DNA from 3 places in the Rhizobium sp. 10N427 genome. Region 2 is predicted to be linked to each of the others. Evidence: riboswitches for the same ligand, from Rfam matches in the RefSeq annotation. Region 2 holds a riboswitch; each other region holds the start of a gene.
The links. Region 2 has a riboswitch for cobalamin ahead of bluB (5,6-dimethylbenzimidazole synthase). Riboswitches for the same ligand answer to the same signal wherever they lie in the genome.
Positions count from the first base shown of each region.

Region 1: another riboswitch for cobalamin. It lies ahead of metE (5-methyltetrahydropteroyltriglutamate--homocysteine S-methyltransferase); the one in region 2 lies ahead of bluB (5,6-dimethylbenzimidazole synthase).
Region 3: another riboswitch for cobalamin. It lies ahead of cobU (bifunctional adenosylcobinamide kinase/adenosylcobinamide-phosphate guanylyltransferase); the one in region 2 lies ahead of bluB (5,6-dimethylbenzimidazole synthase).

Region 1 covers NZ_JBFTID010000001.1:443,129-447,779, forward strand. The annotation lists gene metE (5-methyltetrahydropteroyltriglutamate--homocysteine S-methyltransferase) at 1-2,157, opposite strand, end outside; cobalamin riboswitch at 2,260-2,455, opposite strand; gene AC1DIJ_RS01920 (response regulator) at 2,531-3,205, opposite strand; gene AC1DIJ_RS01925 (sensor histidine kinase) at 3,362-4,651, opposite strand, start outside.
Region 2 covers NZ_JBFTID010000007.1:81,972-86,622, forward strand. The annotation lists gene AC1DIJ_RS16665 (NAD+ synthase) at 1-319, shown strand, start outside; gene AC1DIJ_RS16670 (NYN domain-containing protein) at 404-1,111, shown strand; gene AC1DIJ_RS16675 (TolB family protein) at 1,144-1,974, shown strand; cobalamin riboswitch at 1,992-2,173, shown strand; gene bluB (5,6-dimethylbenzimidazole synthase) at 2,217-2,900, shown strand; gene AC1DIJ_RS16685 (DUF2865 domain-containing protein) at 2,897-3,994, opposite strand; gene AC1DIJ_RS16690 (NADP-dependent malic enzyme) at 4,119-4,651, opposite strand, start outside.
Region 3 covers NZ_JBFTID010000002.1:102,014-106,664, forward strand. The annotation lists gene cobN (cobaltochelatase subunit CobN) at 1-516, opposite strand, end outside; gene cobW (cobalamin biosynthesis protein CobW) at 520-1,566, opposite strand; gene cobU (bifunctional adenosylcobinamide kinase/adenosylcobinamide-phosphate guanylyltransferase) at 1,572-2,084, opposite strand; cobalamin riboswitch at 2,409-2,799, opposite strand; gene AC1DIJ_RS04965 (chloride channel protein) at 3,022-4,651, shown strand, end outside.

The DNA of each region.
Region 1 (4,651 bases), on a different contig from region 2:
ATCGGCAATATCGGGAACGCGCGGCGAGTGGATGTCGTAGACACCCGGGCCGATCTCGTTCGGATAGTCGAAGCTGCGGAATGCCTCCAGCAGCTCCATCTTCGAACGCGATGTCTCGATCGAGATCACGTCCGCATCCATGGCGGCGATCGCATCGATGATGTCGTTAAACTCCGAATAGCACATATGCGTGTGGATCTGTGTCGCGTTGCCGACACCGGTCGAGCACAGGCGGAAGCTTTCGACGGCCCAGTCGAGATAGGTCTTCCACTGCGAGCGCCGCAGCGGCAAGCCTTCCCGAAGTGCTGCCTCGTCGATCTGGATCATCCTGGCACCCGCCTTTTCGAGATCACCGACCTCGTCGCGAATCGCCAGCGCGATCTGCCGGCATGATTCGCTTCGGGCGATATCGTCGCGCACGAAGGACCAATTGAGGATCGTCACCGGTCCAGTCAGCATACCCTTGACCGGCCGGTCCGTCAGAGACTGGGCATATTGCCACCAGCCAGTCGTCATCGGCTTCGGCCGCGCGATATCGCCGAAGATGATCGGCGGACGGACATAGCGCGAGCCATAGCTCTGTACCCACGCATGCTGCGTGAAGGCAAAGCCCGACAGCTGCTCGCCAAAATACTGCACCATGTCGTTGCGCTCGAACTCGCCATGGACGAGCACATCAAGGCCGATTTCCTCCTGCCAGCGGATGGCTGCTTCGGTCTCTTTGCGCAGGAAAGCCTCATAGTCCGCATTGCTGAGCGTTCCCTTCGCATGTGCCGAACGCGCCTTGCGGACTTCAGACGTCTGCGGGAAGGACCCGATCGTCGTCGTTGGGAACAGCGGCAAGCGGATATCCGTCTGCTGGATCGCCTTGCGCTCGGCGAAGCCGGCCTTGCGGCGCTTCATGGTCTCGTCGATCGCTGCAATCCGCTGCCTGACCGCGGGATCATTGACCTTCGGCGATGCCGCGCGGGCGGCCGCGGCCCTCGAAGAGCTGCCGATGGCATCCGTCACGCAATCGCGCCCCTGCGAAAGTGCCTGGCCGAGGACCGCCAGCTCATCCAGCTTCTGCGTGGCAAAAGCCAGCCATCCCCTGACCTCGGCATCAACAGCGGTTTCGAGAGCAAGATCGATCGGCACATGCAYAAGCGAGCAAGATGGCGCGATTTCGATTGGACGCGTTTTGGAAAGCGCCTCGACCCGATCCAGCAGTTTCTCAAGATCAGCGCGCCAGATGTTGCGGCCATCGATGACGCCGAGAGATAATACCCGGTCATCAGGCACCGCCGATACGACCGCATCAAGCTGCTCGGGCGCGCGCACCAGATCGACGTGCAGACCGGCAACCGGCAGCGCCGCTGCTGTCTTGAGATTGTCGCCCAATGCCCCGAAATAGCTGGCGATCATGATCTTCAGGTTCGGAACCAGCTGGTGAAGCGCGCTGTAGGCCGTGGTCAGCGCGTACCGCTCAGCGTCTGCGAGATCGAGCACCAGGGCTGGCTCGTCGATCTGCACCCAATCGGCGCCCGCAGTGCTGAGCTCCGCGAGGATGCCCGCATAGACAGGCAGCAACCGGTCGAGCAGTTCGATCGGATCGAAGCCTGGCTGCGTCGCCTTGCCGAGCTTCAGGAACGTCACCGGGCCGAGAATGACCGGGCGCGTGTGGATGCCGAGCGCCTTTGCCTCCCGGAACATCTGCAGCGGTTTGTTTTCGGTCAGCGCGAAGCGCTGGTCGCGGGTGAATTCCGGCACCATGTAGTGGTAGTTGGTATCGAACCACTTGGTCATTTCGAGCGCCGGAACGCCCTCATGATGATGCGCATGGCCGCAATCGCCGTGCTCAGCGCCCACTGAGCCGCGCGCCATGGCGAAATAGATGTCGAGATCGACGGGACCGCCCTTCCAGCCATATTCGGCCGGTACGGCGCCGACCATCACCGCCGTGTCGAGCACATGGTCGTAGAGGGAGAAGTCGTTGGACGGAATGATATCGATTCCCTTGGCCTTCTGCAGGGCCCAATGTTCGGCCCGCAATGCCTTGGCGACGTCGAGAAGTGCTGCCCTATCAAACTTTCCGGCCCAATAGCTTTCCAGCGCGAACTTCAGTTCGCGGTGCTTTCCGATACGCGGGAATCCGAGATTTGCAGTCTTGATGCTCATGTTTCCTTACCCCGAGGGTTGTGGGCAAGGCTTGGGATGACGCATCGGCGCGCGGACACAGGCGTGCCGGTCGCAAAAGCGGCACACCGGACACCCCGCCCGTGGACGTTATCGATCGCGGCAGGTCTCCTGGCTTGCGGGTCAACGCTGCCGTCCGTCTTCCCGGGGCGTCTTCCCCAGTGACATGAGTGGACGGCCGCTCGCCGCTTACAGTTGCGGGGGCAGCTCCGGCATTTTCACCGGATTCCCTCTTAGCTCCGGACCAAAGGTCCGCAGAACCACGATGACACGAGCATGTCGCATCGCGGATCTCACGTCAATAGACATAAAGATATGTTTATGTCTTTGTTTCTCGGCTAGCTGTACTCGCCGACTACGACAACAGCATCGAGGACGGCGCGCCGGTCTCCACGGGAGCCTGCAGCTTCTGGGCAGCAAGCACCACTTCGACGCGATTGCGGGCATCGAGCTTCTGCATCAGGATCGTCATGTAGTGCTTGACGGTCTTCTCGCTGATATCGAGCATGCTGGCGATTTCGCGGTTGGTCTTGCCCTGCAACAGGTAGTTGACGATCTGCTGCTCGCGGGCGCTCAGGCGCTTCTGCATCTGCGCCTTGCGGCGCACCTCGGCCGTCTTCATCGACAGGATCACCTTGGTGGCGAAACCCGGCGTGATGAAGGTGCTGCCGTCATGCACGGTCTTGATCGCCTCATACAGATCGCGCGCCGTGCTACCCTTCAGCACATAGCCGCAGACGCCGAGATTGAGGACCTGAATCGCCGTGTCGATATTGGCGGTGGCGGTGAAGACCACGACCTTGGTGCCTTCGTAATTCTTCTGGATCAGCTCGAGTGCTGCCAGCGTATCGCCCGGCATGCTGAGATCGGTGACAAGAACGTCGGGCCGGTGCTCCTCGACGATCTTCAGCGCGTCGATGGCGTTCTGCCCGCGGGCAGTCACCCGAAGACCTTCCTTCGCCGAGTAAAGATTAACGAGTCCATCCAACAATATTGGATGATCATCAACGAATGCGACCGAGATAGACATAATGACGAATAAACCCCCTCGTCTTCTTTCCGATAGCTCTAAAGTAAACAGAGCCAAACATAAAGACGGATTTTAATGCTTGGTTAACTTCATCGGATTTCTGTCTATTCGATCTCTATGCTTTCAGCCAGTTATCAATTCGGATAGTCCGTCACCTTATAGGCCAGTTGCGTCGGCCTGCTGCAGCTCCAGCACCATCTCCAGGATCATGCCGCCCCCCGGCCGCTTGGTGACAGCAAGCTTGCCGCCGAAGCTCTCGATCCTCTGCCGGAGGCCATAGAGCCCCATTCCGCCCTCGCGCGCCGCAAACGGCACGGTCCCGGAAGGCAAACCGTCATCCTCGACCGAAATCGCGATGACGGGCATGTCGATCCGACATCGGACACGCTGGCCGTTGCCACCAGCGTGGCGGTAGGCATTGTTGAGCCCTTCCTGAACGAAGCGGTAGATGCAGGTCTTCAGCGCCGGCGGCAGGTCGGCATTGGTGCCGCTGGAGACAAACGCGACCTTGGTCTTGGTCCGCGCCTCATGCTGCCTGATCGCTTCGGCCACCACGTCCTTTGCCCAGAGATGCAGTATCTCCGGCAAGAGCAGCGATTTGGTGACCGTCCGAGCCTCGATCAGCGCTTCACCCAGTGTCTTGCTGGTCTCGTCGAGGAGCCTTGCGCGCTCATCCTTCTTGGTCAGGTCGCGCAGCTCGTCGAGCTGCAGGATCGCCAGTGTCATCAGCTGTACCGGGCCGTCATGCAGGTCGGCGCCGATGCGGCGGATGAAGGTCTCGTTGAGGTTGGCGAATTCCATGGAGGCCCGGCGCGCCGTGTCCCTCAGCTCCATCAATTCCTTCGAGGCGGACTCTGCCTCCTCGGCGCGGTGGCTCAGAACCTGCCGCTGATGCTCGATCGTCCGGCTGCCGCGCCTGACGATCAGGAACAGCCCGAGCATGACGACGAAGGAGAACAGCGCCACCGTCGTCCAGGTGACCACCCTCAGCCGCGCGAGCTCATCGACAAAACCGCTCGGATCCTCATGGATCTCGGCCACACCGATGATCCGCCCCGAAGCCTGGTCATGCAGCGGGCTGTAGATTTCGAGATATTCGGTATTGATGTTGCGGAACGTATGCTCGTCGGCATGAAGATCCGCATAGACGGCAACAATTTCGCCTTTCAAGGCGCGCTGTAGGCCCTCGGGGAAACTGAAGCGGTGGCCGATCATCTGCTTGGTCCGGGAATAGGCAACAGTCCCGTCGGGCGCCCATATCTCGATATGCGGGAAACGCGCCTGGAGATCCGCATCGCCGAAAAGCGCGTCGAGATGAGCGATGCTGGCGGCCTTAAGGCGCGTCGAGGCGCCCAGTTCCTGCACCTCAGCCTCAGTCAGGCTCTGAACCAGCAAGGCCGTCGTGCCGGCCTTTCCGCTGAGCGCTTTGTCGGCAACCAGCCGCGT
Region 2 (4,651 bases):
ATCAGGCGTGGTGATCCCGCAGAACATCATCGACAAGGCGCCCTCCGCCGAACTGCGGCCCGACCAGACCGACCAGGATTCGCTGCCGCCTTATCCGGTTCTCGACGACATTCTCGAATGTCTCGTCGAGAAGGAAATGGGCGTCGACGAGATCGTCGCGCGCGGCCACGATGTCGCGACGGTGCACCGGATCGAGCATCTGCTCTATCTCGCCGAATACAAGCGCCGCCAGTCGGCGCCAGGCGTGAAGATCACCAAGAAGAATTTCGGCCGCGACCGCCGCTATCCGATCACCAACCGTTTTAGGGATCGTGGTTAGCGATCGTTAACCCGATCAACCGAAAGCTGCTGACGGCAGTCTCTTCTCGCGTTTCTATGCTTTGGAAACGCGGGAGGTTTGAGCATGCGGGAAACCAAGGTCGCCGTCTTCATCGATACGGAAAACCTGCCGGCGCGCTGTGCGGGAGAGATCATCAGCATCGCCGGCGGATACGGACGCCTTATCGAGCGCCGGGCTTACGGCGACTTCACGAAAGAGGCGGCGCAGCCGTGGATCGCGGAGGCCGGACGTCAGGCACTCAGCCTGCAGACGGCTGTCAGCTCCCATTCCAGCAAGAACGGCGCGGATATCCTGCTTGCCATCGATGCAATGGAATATCTGGCCGGTTCGGCGATCGATCTTTTCTGCATCGCCAGCAGCGACCGCGATGTCGGCCATCTGGCGATGCGTATCCGCATGCGCGGCAAGCAGGCGATCGGACTGGGCGCGCCCAACGCATCGGCGCTTTTGCGGCAGTCCTTCGATGATTTCTTCGAACTGAATGTTGGTGAGGCGAATTCCACCTTTGCGCTGCCGAAGGTGATTGCGCTGCAGCCTTCTCCAAATATCCGGCCCTATATCACCCAGGCGCTGCAGGCGGCCAAGCTGCAGGGCGAAGGCTGGCTCGATATCGCCGAACTCGGAACGCTGTTGCGGCAGGTCTATCCGGAGTTCAAGGCGCAGCATTTCGGCGCTCCGAACCTCAGCTCGCTTTTGAAGCGATGCGCCTTTATCGAAACGCAGATGCATGGCACAAACCGCATGCAAATCAGAATGAAGCGGAACGGCTAAGCGCCGGGCCGCAGCAAATGCGGGAGGCATGCATGCGCAGTTCGGTCGAGATCTACAACATCCGCACGGCCAAGAGCCGGGTCGTGTTCCAGACGGAGCAGCTGATCGAGGCGCCGAATTTTTCGCCCGATGGCCGCTACCTGCTGCTCAACGGCGATGGCCTTCTGTATCGCTTGTCACCGGATGGTGAGGGCGGCCTGCAGCAGGTCGACACCGGCTTTGCCACTGCCTGCAACAACGATCACGGCATTTCGCCCGACGGAAAGCAGTATGTGATTTCCGACAAGACCGAGCACGGCAAATCCTGCATCTATACGCTGCCCTCGGAAGGCGGCGCGCCAAAACAGATCACCGAAAACCTGCCATCCTATTGGCATGGCTGGTCGCCTGACGGAAAGGAACTCGCCTATTGCGGCATCCGCGGCGATCTCTTCGACATCTATACGATTTCCGTCGATGGCGGGGCCGAGCGGCGGCTGACGCATGGCGAGGGGCGCAATGACGGGCCGGATTATTCCTTTGACGGGCAGTGGATCTATTTTAATTCCAGCCGCACCGGGCTGATGCAGATCTGGCGGATTCATCCCGATGGGACCGGTTTGGAGCAGGTCACGCACGACAATCACGGCAACTGGTTTGCCCATCCGGCGCCCACCAACGACAAGGTGCTGCTGCTTTCCTACGACGCTGACGTCTTCGATCATCCGCGCGACCTGCATGTGCGCCTGCGGTTGATGGATATGGACGGCGGCAATCTGACGACGCTTTTCGAGCTGTTCGGCGGGCAGGGCACGATCAATGTTCCCTGCTGGTCACCTGATGGTGACGAGTTTGCCTATGTCCGGTATCTCCCGGCCACTTGAAGCTTCTCTGAAAAGCGGGCAAGAGGCTTTCGTCAGGTGCCCGCTTGCCGCGGGAGAATCGGGAATCCGGTGCAAGCCCGGAACGTGCCCAACGCTGTAAGGCCGACGCCTGCCGCATCATGCCACTGGTTGACACCGGGAAGGCTGCGGCGGGCGGATGACGCCAAGTCAGAAGACCGGCCTGGCATCATAGACTGATCCCGCGCGGACGGCGGGGCGGTTGCGTTGTTGGGGATTTGACGATGCGGCCCATGAACAAGGATGCGCTTGAAGGCGCGTCCGCCTTTTCCGCTGACGAGCGCGACGCCGTCTACCGGGCGATCATGACCAGGCGCGATGTGCGCGACCAGTTTCTGCCTGATCCCATCCCATCCGATGTGCTGGTGCGGCTGCTTGAGGCCGCACACCACGCGCCCTCGGTCGGCTTCATGCAGCCCTGGAATTTTATCGTTGTCGAAGATGCCGGTGTGCGTCAGCGCGTCTGGAACGCCTTCGACAGGGCGAACCGCGAGGCGGCCGGGATGTTCGACGGTGAGCGGCAGGCGACATACCGTTCCCTGAAGCTGGAGGGCATCCTCAAGGCGCCGCTCGGCATCTGCATCACCTGCGATCCGTCACGCAGCGGTGACGTCGTGCTGGGGCGCACGCATAATCCGCGGATGGATAGCTATTCAACCGTCTGTGCGGTGCAGAACCTCTGGCTCGCGGCACGGGCCGAAGGCATCGGCGTCGGTTGGGTCAGCATTTTCCATGAGAGCGAACTCAAGGACATTCTCGGCGTGCCCGAGCATGTCGAGATCGTCGCCTGGCTCTGCATCGGCTATGTCGATACGCTCTATAGCGAGCCCGAGCTGGCCGTCAAAGGCTGGCGGCAGCGGCTGCCGCTCGACGAGCTGATCTTCCGCGATGGCTGGGGCCGCCGCTAATTCCGCTGTTGCTGCTGCGGCTGCGGGCCTGAGGTGGCCGGATTCTTCAGGTCGATGCTGCCCTGGTCGCCCGCGAGAAATTGCGGGCCTATCTGGCGTACCTTGCTGTTTCCGGGGTCGTAGGGGCGGTCGGGTACCTGTGCCTGCGGCGCAGCCGGTGTGGGGGCAGCAGTTGCCGGCGGCTTGGTGGTGATCGTCGTGATCGAGCCCTTTGGCGGCGGGGCGCTGACCGTCTGGTTCTTGCGCATCTGTTCGTAATAGGCGGTCAGATTGCAGGTGCAGGAAGATTTCTCGCCGGGCGCCCGGTTCTTGTAGGCGAAGGCGTTTGGCATGGCGCTGTAGCGGGCGCCAGTCGCGGCCGAGATCATGTTGGCCGCGTCGGTGTTGGAGACGTCCTGATAGAAAAGCTCGGTCTCGATGCCCGGGCACATTTTCGAGCAGGTCGAGGCGTCGCGGCTGAAATCGATCGAAGTCGCATTGGTGCTGATCGGGAAGAAGCCGCCATCGCAGCTGCGTACGCACATGGTGCTGACATGCGACATCATCTCGCCGCGCGGCACGCCATATTGGGTGTTGCCTTCCTCGCCGTTGCCGAGCGGAATGAAGGTATCGCCGCGCATCGCCTGTTCTTCGGTGCTTGGCGCCGGGACATAGGCGCGCTCGTCCGGCTGATAACCCGGATCGTCGTTGCAGCCGTTATCGTCGAGGGCGGCCATCAGTTCGCGGCGTTCGTTGACATCGCTGCCGCCGGCCTCCCGCAGTTGGTTGCGGCGGTCCTGGAGGTGGTGGATGTTGTCGATCATCCGCGATTCCGATTCCTGCAGGTCGCTGCAGTAGCGGTCATTCTCGCCGCCGATGACGACCATGCTGTCTACGCTGCAGCCGTTGCTGCGCAGGTCGTTGCGCAGCTTGCGGAGCTCGAGGTTCTGTTCGGCTATGGCGCTTGCATATTGGCGGATCTCCGGGCCGTTGCCGATCACCTGCGGCAGGTCGGCAAGGCGTCCGCGCAAATCTTCGCAGATCGCGCTGGTCTGCGCCGCCACGGGCGCGGCAGCGGCGAGAAAGAGAGCAAGGGTCAGGATTCGGCGTTTCACGGTATCATCCCGCAGCATAGTAAACCGGAAGCGGCAGAGCATTTGCCGCATCCGTTCTGTCTAGCTGCCTTCCGTTAACAAGCTAACGAAGGAATTCTAACGCATTTTTCCGATCGACGGCAAATCACGCCGGCTGCTGTGCCTCGACCACGGCGAGAGCTGCCATATTGACGACGCCGCGCGAGGTCACCGACGGCGCCAGGATGTGGGCCGGAAGGGCCGTGCCGAGCAGGATCGGGCCGACATGCAGGCCGTCGGTCATCGACTTGACGACACCGAGCGTGATGTTGGCCGCATCGAGGTTCGGGAAGACCAGCAGGTTGGCTTCGCCATGCAGCGTGGTGGACGGCATGACGCGCTTGCGGATTTCGTCCGCGATTGCGCTCTCGCCATGCATTTCACCGTCGACCTCGAGATCGGGGGCGGTATCACGGATCAGCTGCAGGGCACCGCGCATTTTCGTGGCGCTTTCGCTTTCGCGCGAGCCGAAGTTGGAATGCGAGACGAGGGCGGCGCGCGGCGTGATGCCGAAGCGCTTGATTTCCTCGGCAGCCAGAACGGCTGATTCAGCCACTTCCTCGGCGCTCGGATTGAACGTCACGTAGGTGTCGGTGAAGAAGGTCGCGCCGCGCTGCGAGATCAGCAGGCTGAGTGCCG
Region 3 (4,651 bases), on a different contig from region 2:
CGGCGCAGCCGCACCGGGCTTTTCACCACCCGACAGCATCGCCGCCGCATAATCCAGCAGCCGCCGCGAATTCGCGTCGCCGCCCTCGATCAGGTAAGCCCACAGCGCATTGAGATCGTCGAGCGCCACATTGGAAAACGGCGTCAGCCCCGCATCCGGCTTGGAATCCCCGGGCAGAACGGCAATCCGTGCACCGTGCCGCGCCGCGCAGGTATGGAGAGCCTCCAGCGCATAGTGAAAATAGCTGGCGCCACCGAGTGCGCGGACAATGATGATCCTTGCGTGCCGCGCGGTCCGCTCGACATAGGCATCGACCGACATCGGATGCTTGAGGCTCATCAGGCTGGCAAGACGAAGCGTCAGCGGTGAACCGCCGCCCTGTCCGTGGGCGGCGGCGATGGCCGCAAGCTCCGTATCCGCCGCAGACAGGAACAGGATATCGCCGGGCGACTGGCCAAGATCGATGGCCTCGTCACCGTCGCTAATTGTTCCTTTCTGGGCGAGAAGCAGATGCATGGATCAGACGAGTGCCTCGATGGCCTTGCGCACGGCCGCTTCATCCATGTCATGCAGGCCGATAACGACGAGACGCGTGCCGCGCGTTTCGCCGGTAGCCCAGGCACGGTCGAAATACTGGTCGATACGGCTGCCGACAGCCTGGATCTGCAGGCGCATCGGCTTGCCCTCAACTGCGGCAAAGCCCTTCAGGCGCAGCACGTCGTGCTCTGCAATCACGCCCTTCAGCTTCTCGATGAAACCGGCGGTATCGGCAATCGCGCCGAGCTCGACGACGAAGCTGTCGAACTCGTCATGGTCATGCGGCGTGCCGTCCTCATGCTCCAGCTCGTGATGGGACTTACGGTTGGCAATATCTTCCTCGGTACCCACGCCGAGGCCGAGCAAGACGCTTGCCGGAACGTCGCCGTTCTTCGCCTCGATCAGCGCAGGCTTCCGCGAAATGCGCGACGCCACTTCGTCACGGACGCGGATAATGCCTGCGGCATCCAGCAAGTCCGTCTTGTTGAGCACAATCAGATCGGCGCAGGTCAGCTGATCCTCGAACAGCTCCTCGATCGGGCTCTCGTGATCGAGCGACTCGTCTTCGGCGCGGCGCGCATCGACGGCATCGTGATCGTCGGCGAAACGTCCGGCGGCAACGGCTGCGCTATCGACGACGGTGATCACGCCATCGACGGTGACTTCGCTGCGGATATCGGGCCAGTTGAAGGCGGCGACCAGCGGCTGCGGCAGCGCCAGGCCCGATGTCTCGATGACGATATGATCAGGGCGCTGCTCGCGCTCGAGCAGCTTGGTCATCGTCGGGATGAAATCGTCGGCAACGGTGCAGCAGATGCAGCCGTTGGTGAGCTCGATGATATCATCCTCGGTGCAGTTCTCCGCGCCGCAGCCCTTCAGCACGTCGCCATCGACGCCGAGATCGCCGAATTCATTGATGATCAGCGCGATCTTCTTGCCGCCGGTGTTGGAAAGTAGGTTGCGGATCATCGTCGTCTTGCCCGCGCCGAGAAAGCCGGTGATCACGGTTGCAGGAATCTTCTGGTTCATAAATTTCAACCCTTCATTTTCAGCGGCAGTCCGGCCGCGATAAAATACACGTCCGCGGCAGCGGCCGCGATCATCTGGTGCAGCCGCCCCGCATGATCGCGGAAATCCCGCGCCATCCGGTTCTCGGGCACGATCCCGAGGCCGACTTCATTGGAAACAAGCACGATCCGAGCCCTGGCCTTCGGCAGCCAGGCTGCAAGGGCAGCCGATTCCGCCGCCATGTCCCGCTCCCCCATCATCAGATTGGTGACCCAGAGCGTCAGGCAATCGACAAGGATCGCCCGCCCCTCACCGTCGATGGCCGACAGGCATTCGACAAGCTGCAGCGGCTCCTCATGCGTCGTCCAGGATGGCCCGCGATCGTCCCTGTGAGCGGCAATCCGCGCCCGCATCTCGTCATCCCAGGCCCGCCCGGTGGCGATATAGTGGCGCTCGAGGCCGCTATCGGCGATCAGCTGCTCTGCGAAACGGGATTTTCCCGAACGGGCGCCGCCGAGCACGAAGGTGGTGCTGCTCATGTGAGGATGGCTCCGGCATCAGCGTATTGGCGTCCGCCACACCCACGTCCCTCATTCCTGTGCTCGTCACAGGAATCCAGCCACGGCGCGTCCGCGCCGTGAATGACTCTGGTGCTTTGGAGGAGAAGTCTCTCCGCCGCGCAGACGCGCGGCGAATGGATTCCTGTGACAAGCACAGGAATGAGGGCAGAGATGGGAGCCTGCGCCACGCCAGAAGACCGAGGCGCCTCGCCCTTCCATCGTGCTGAAAACAGCACCGAACTATTCGTTTCAGCCATGACAACCTCCGTGCTGGCAGCGGACAGGATTGCCCTTGGGTGGGCTCTTCGCCCGGCACGGTTGGCAGGTCTCCTGGCTCGCGGTTCGAGGCCCCGACAGGGATGGCGCAAGGCCATCCCTGATCGTGCCAGCGGATCTTCCTCGCCTTCCCGGCTGCATTCTCGTGAAAAGGCGGACGATTCGTAGAAATGGAGGCGTCCAGCCCCTGCTGATCACGATGCATTCCAGTGGCTTTTCCGGTGTCCTTGAGCCACCGCCCTGCCGCGGAATGCGGCGATCAGGCAGTGGTGCCGGTGCACCGGATGGAAGACCCTGACCGCTCTACAGTCGCGGGGTCGGCTGTGATGAAGACGCCCGGTTTGGGTCCGCCCCGTCACATTCCCTTTTCATCCAGGGCGGCAATCACCGCTCCGGAACCATCCGTTATTGATTTCATCGTTAGGCGTGCGGCAGTGCGAAGTCAATCGAGCCCGGCACGATGGAAAATGCCCCGTCTTAACACGACTGAGTCTACCAAACAGATAGTCTATTAAATTCATTGACTTACGTGCAAATTTCACTTGCCGTCGCCTCGCTTTTGCTGCAATTGCTCGCGAAATCATGCGGCGCACAACGCGCGCTTCCTTGATCCTGCTCCCCGTCGCCTAGTTCTGTCATCATGCTCACGAAAACCGATATCGGCCGCCTGACGCGGCGCCATCTCAAATTCGATTTGGCGCGGCTGCGTGCGCTGGCGCGCCAGAACGAAATGGGCATGGTTTTCGCCGGTGGCGCGGTCGGCGTCATCTCCGGCTGCGCGGTCACCGGCATGAGCCTGATCTCCCGGGAGATGCACAGCCTGATCTTCGGCATCAGCGATGTCGATCGTCTCAGCTCCTCCGATATCAGCAACAAGCTGCTGCTGCTCCTGGCACCGGTCTGCGGCGGCATGCTTCTCGGCTTGCTGCTCTTCATCCTCAGCAGGACACGCAAGAAGCCGATGGTCGACCCGATCGAGGCCAATGCGCTGCATGGTGGCCGCCTCTCGCTGACCGACAGCATCATCGTCGCCATCCAGAACCTGATCTCCAATGGCTTCGGCGCATCGGTCGGGCTCGAGGCCGGCTATACGCAGCTGGCGGCGGGCCTGGCCTCGAAGCTGGGGCTCAAGCTGCAGCTGCGCCGCGCCGATTTGCGCGTCCTCGTCGGCTGTGGTGCGGCGGGCGCCATCGCCGCCGCCTTCAATGCCCCGCTAACCGGCGCCTTCTACGCGTTCGAGCTGATCATCGGCACCTACACCATCGTCTCGTTGACACCTGTCGTCGTCTCTGCCCTGCTCTCGACGCTGGTGGCACGGCTGCTCGCAGGCAACGATTTCACCATCGACGTCGGCAGATTCGGCACTGTGGTGCCGGCCGATTATGTGCCGGCCATTCTGCTTGGCGCCTGCTGCGCCGGTGCCGGCATCCTGATCATGCAGGGCGTTTCCTTTGTCGAGGAACTTGCCCGCAAGAGTTCGGTACCGACGCCGGTACGCCCGGCGCTCGGCGGCATCGTCGTCGGCCTGCTGGCCACCATCTCTCCACAGGTGCTTTCGGCAGGTCACGGCGCCCTGCATCTCAACCTGGCGCATCAGGTGGCGATCCCGACGCTCGTCGGCATCCTGCTGTTGAAGTCGCTTGCATCCGCGGTGTCGATCGGCTCCGGCTTCAGGGGCGGTCTGTTCTTCGCCTCGCTGTTCATGGGCGCGCTTCTCGGCAAGCTCTTTGCCTATTCCGCGCCGTTCTTTGCGCATGCCTCGCTGACACCCGAAGTCTACGCCGTCGTCGGCATGAGTTCACTCGCCGTCGCCATCATCGGCGGACCGCTGACGATGACTTTTCTGGCGCTCGAAATCACCGGCGACTTCCCGATCACCGTATTGGTGCTCGCCGCAGTGATCACGTCCTCGCTCGTCGTGCGCACCACCTTCGGCTACTCCTTCGCCACCTGGCGTTTCCACCTGCGCGGCGAAAGCATCCGCAGCGCCCACGATGTCGGCTGGATCCGCAATCTGACGGTCGACAAGCTGATGCGCGCCGACGTCAAGACCGCCAATGCCGCAACCACTGTCGAAGAGTTCAAGAAGGCCTTTCCCGCCGGCGCCACGCAACGCGTCATCCTTGTCGATGACTCAGGCAAATATGCCGGTCTGGTGCTAGTGCCGGAAATCCACGCCAACCCGATCGCCACCGACGACGAGGGCAAGGGGCTGGAGAGCTTCGTGCGCTACAAGAACGATTTCCTGCAGCCGCAGATGAATGCCAAGC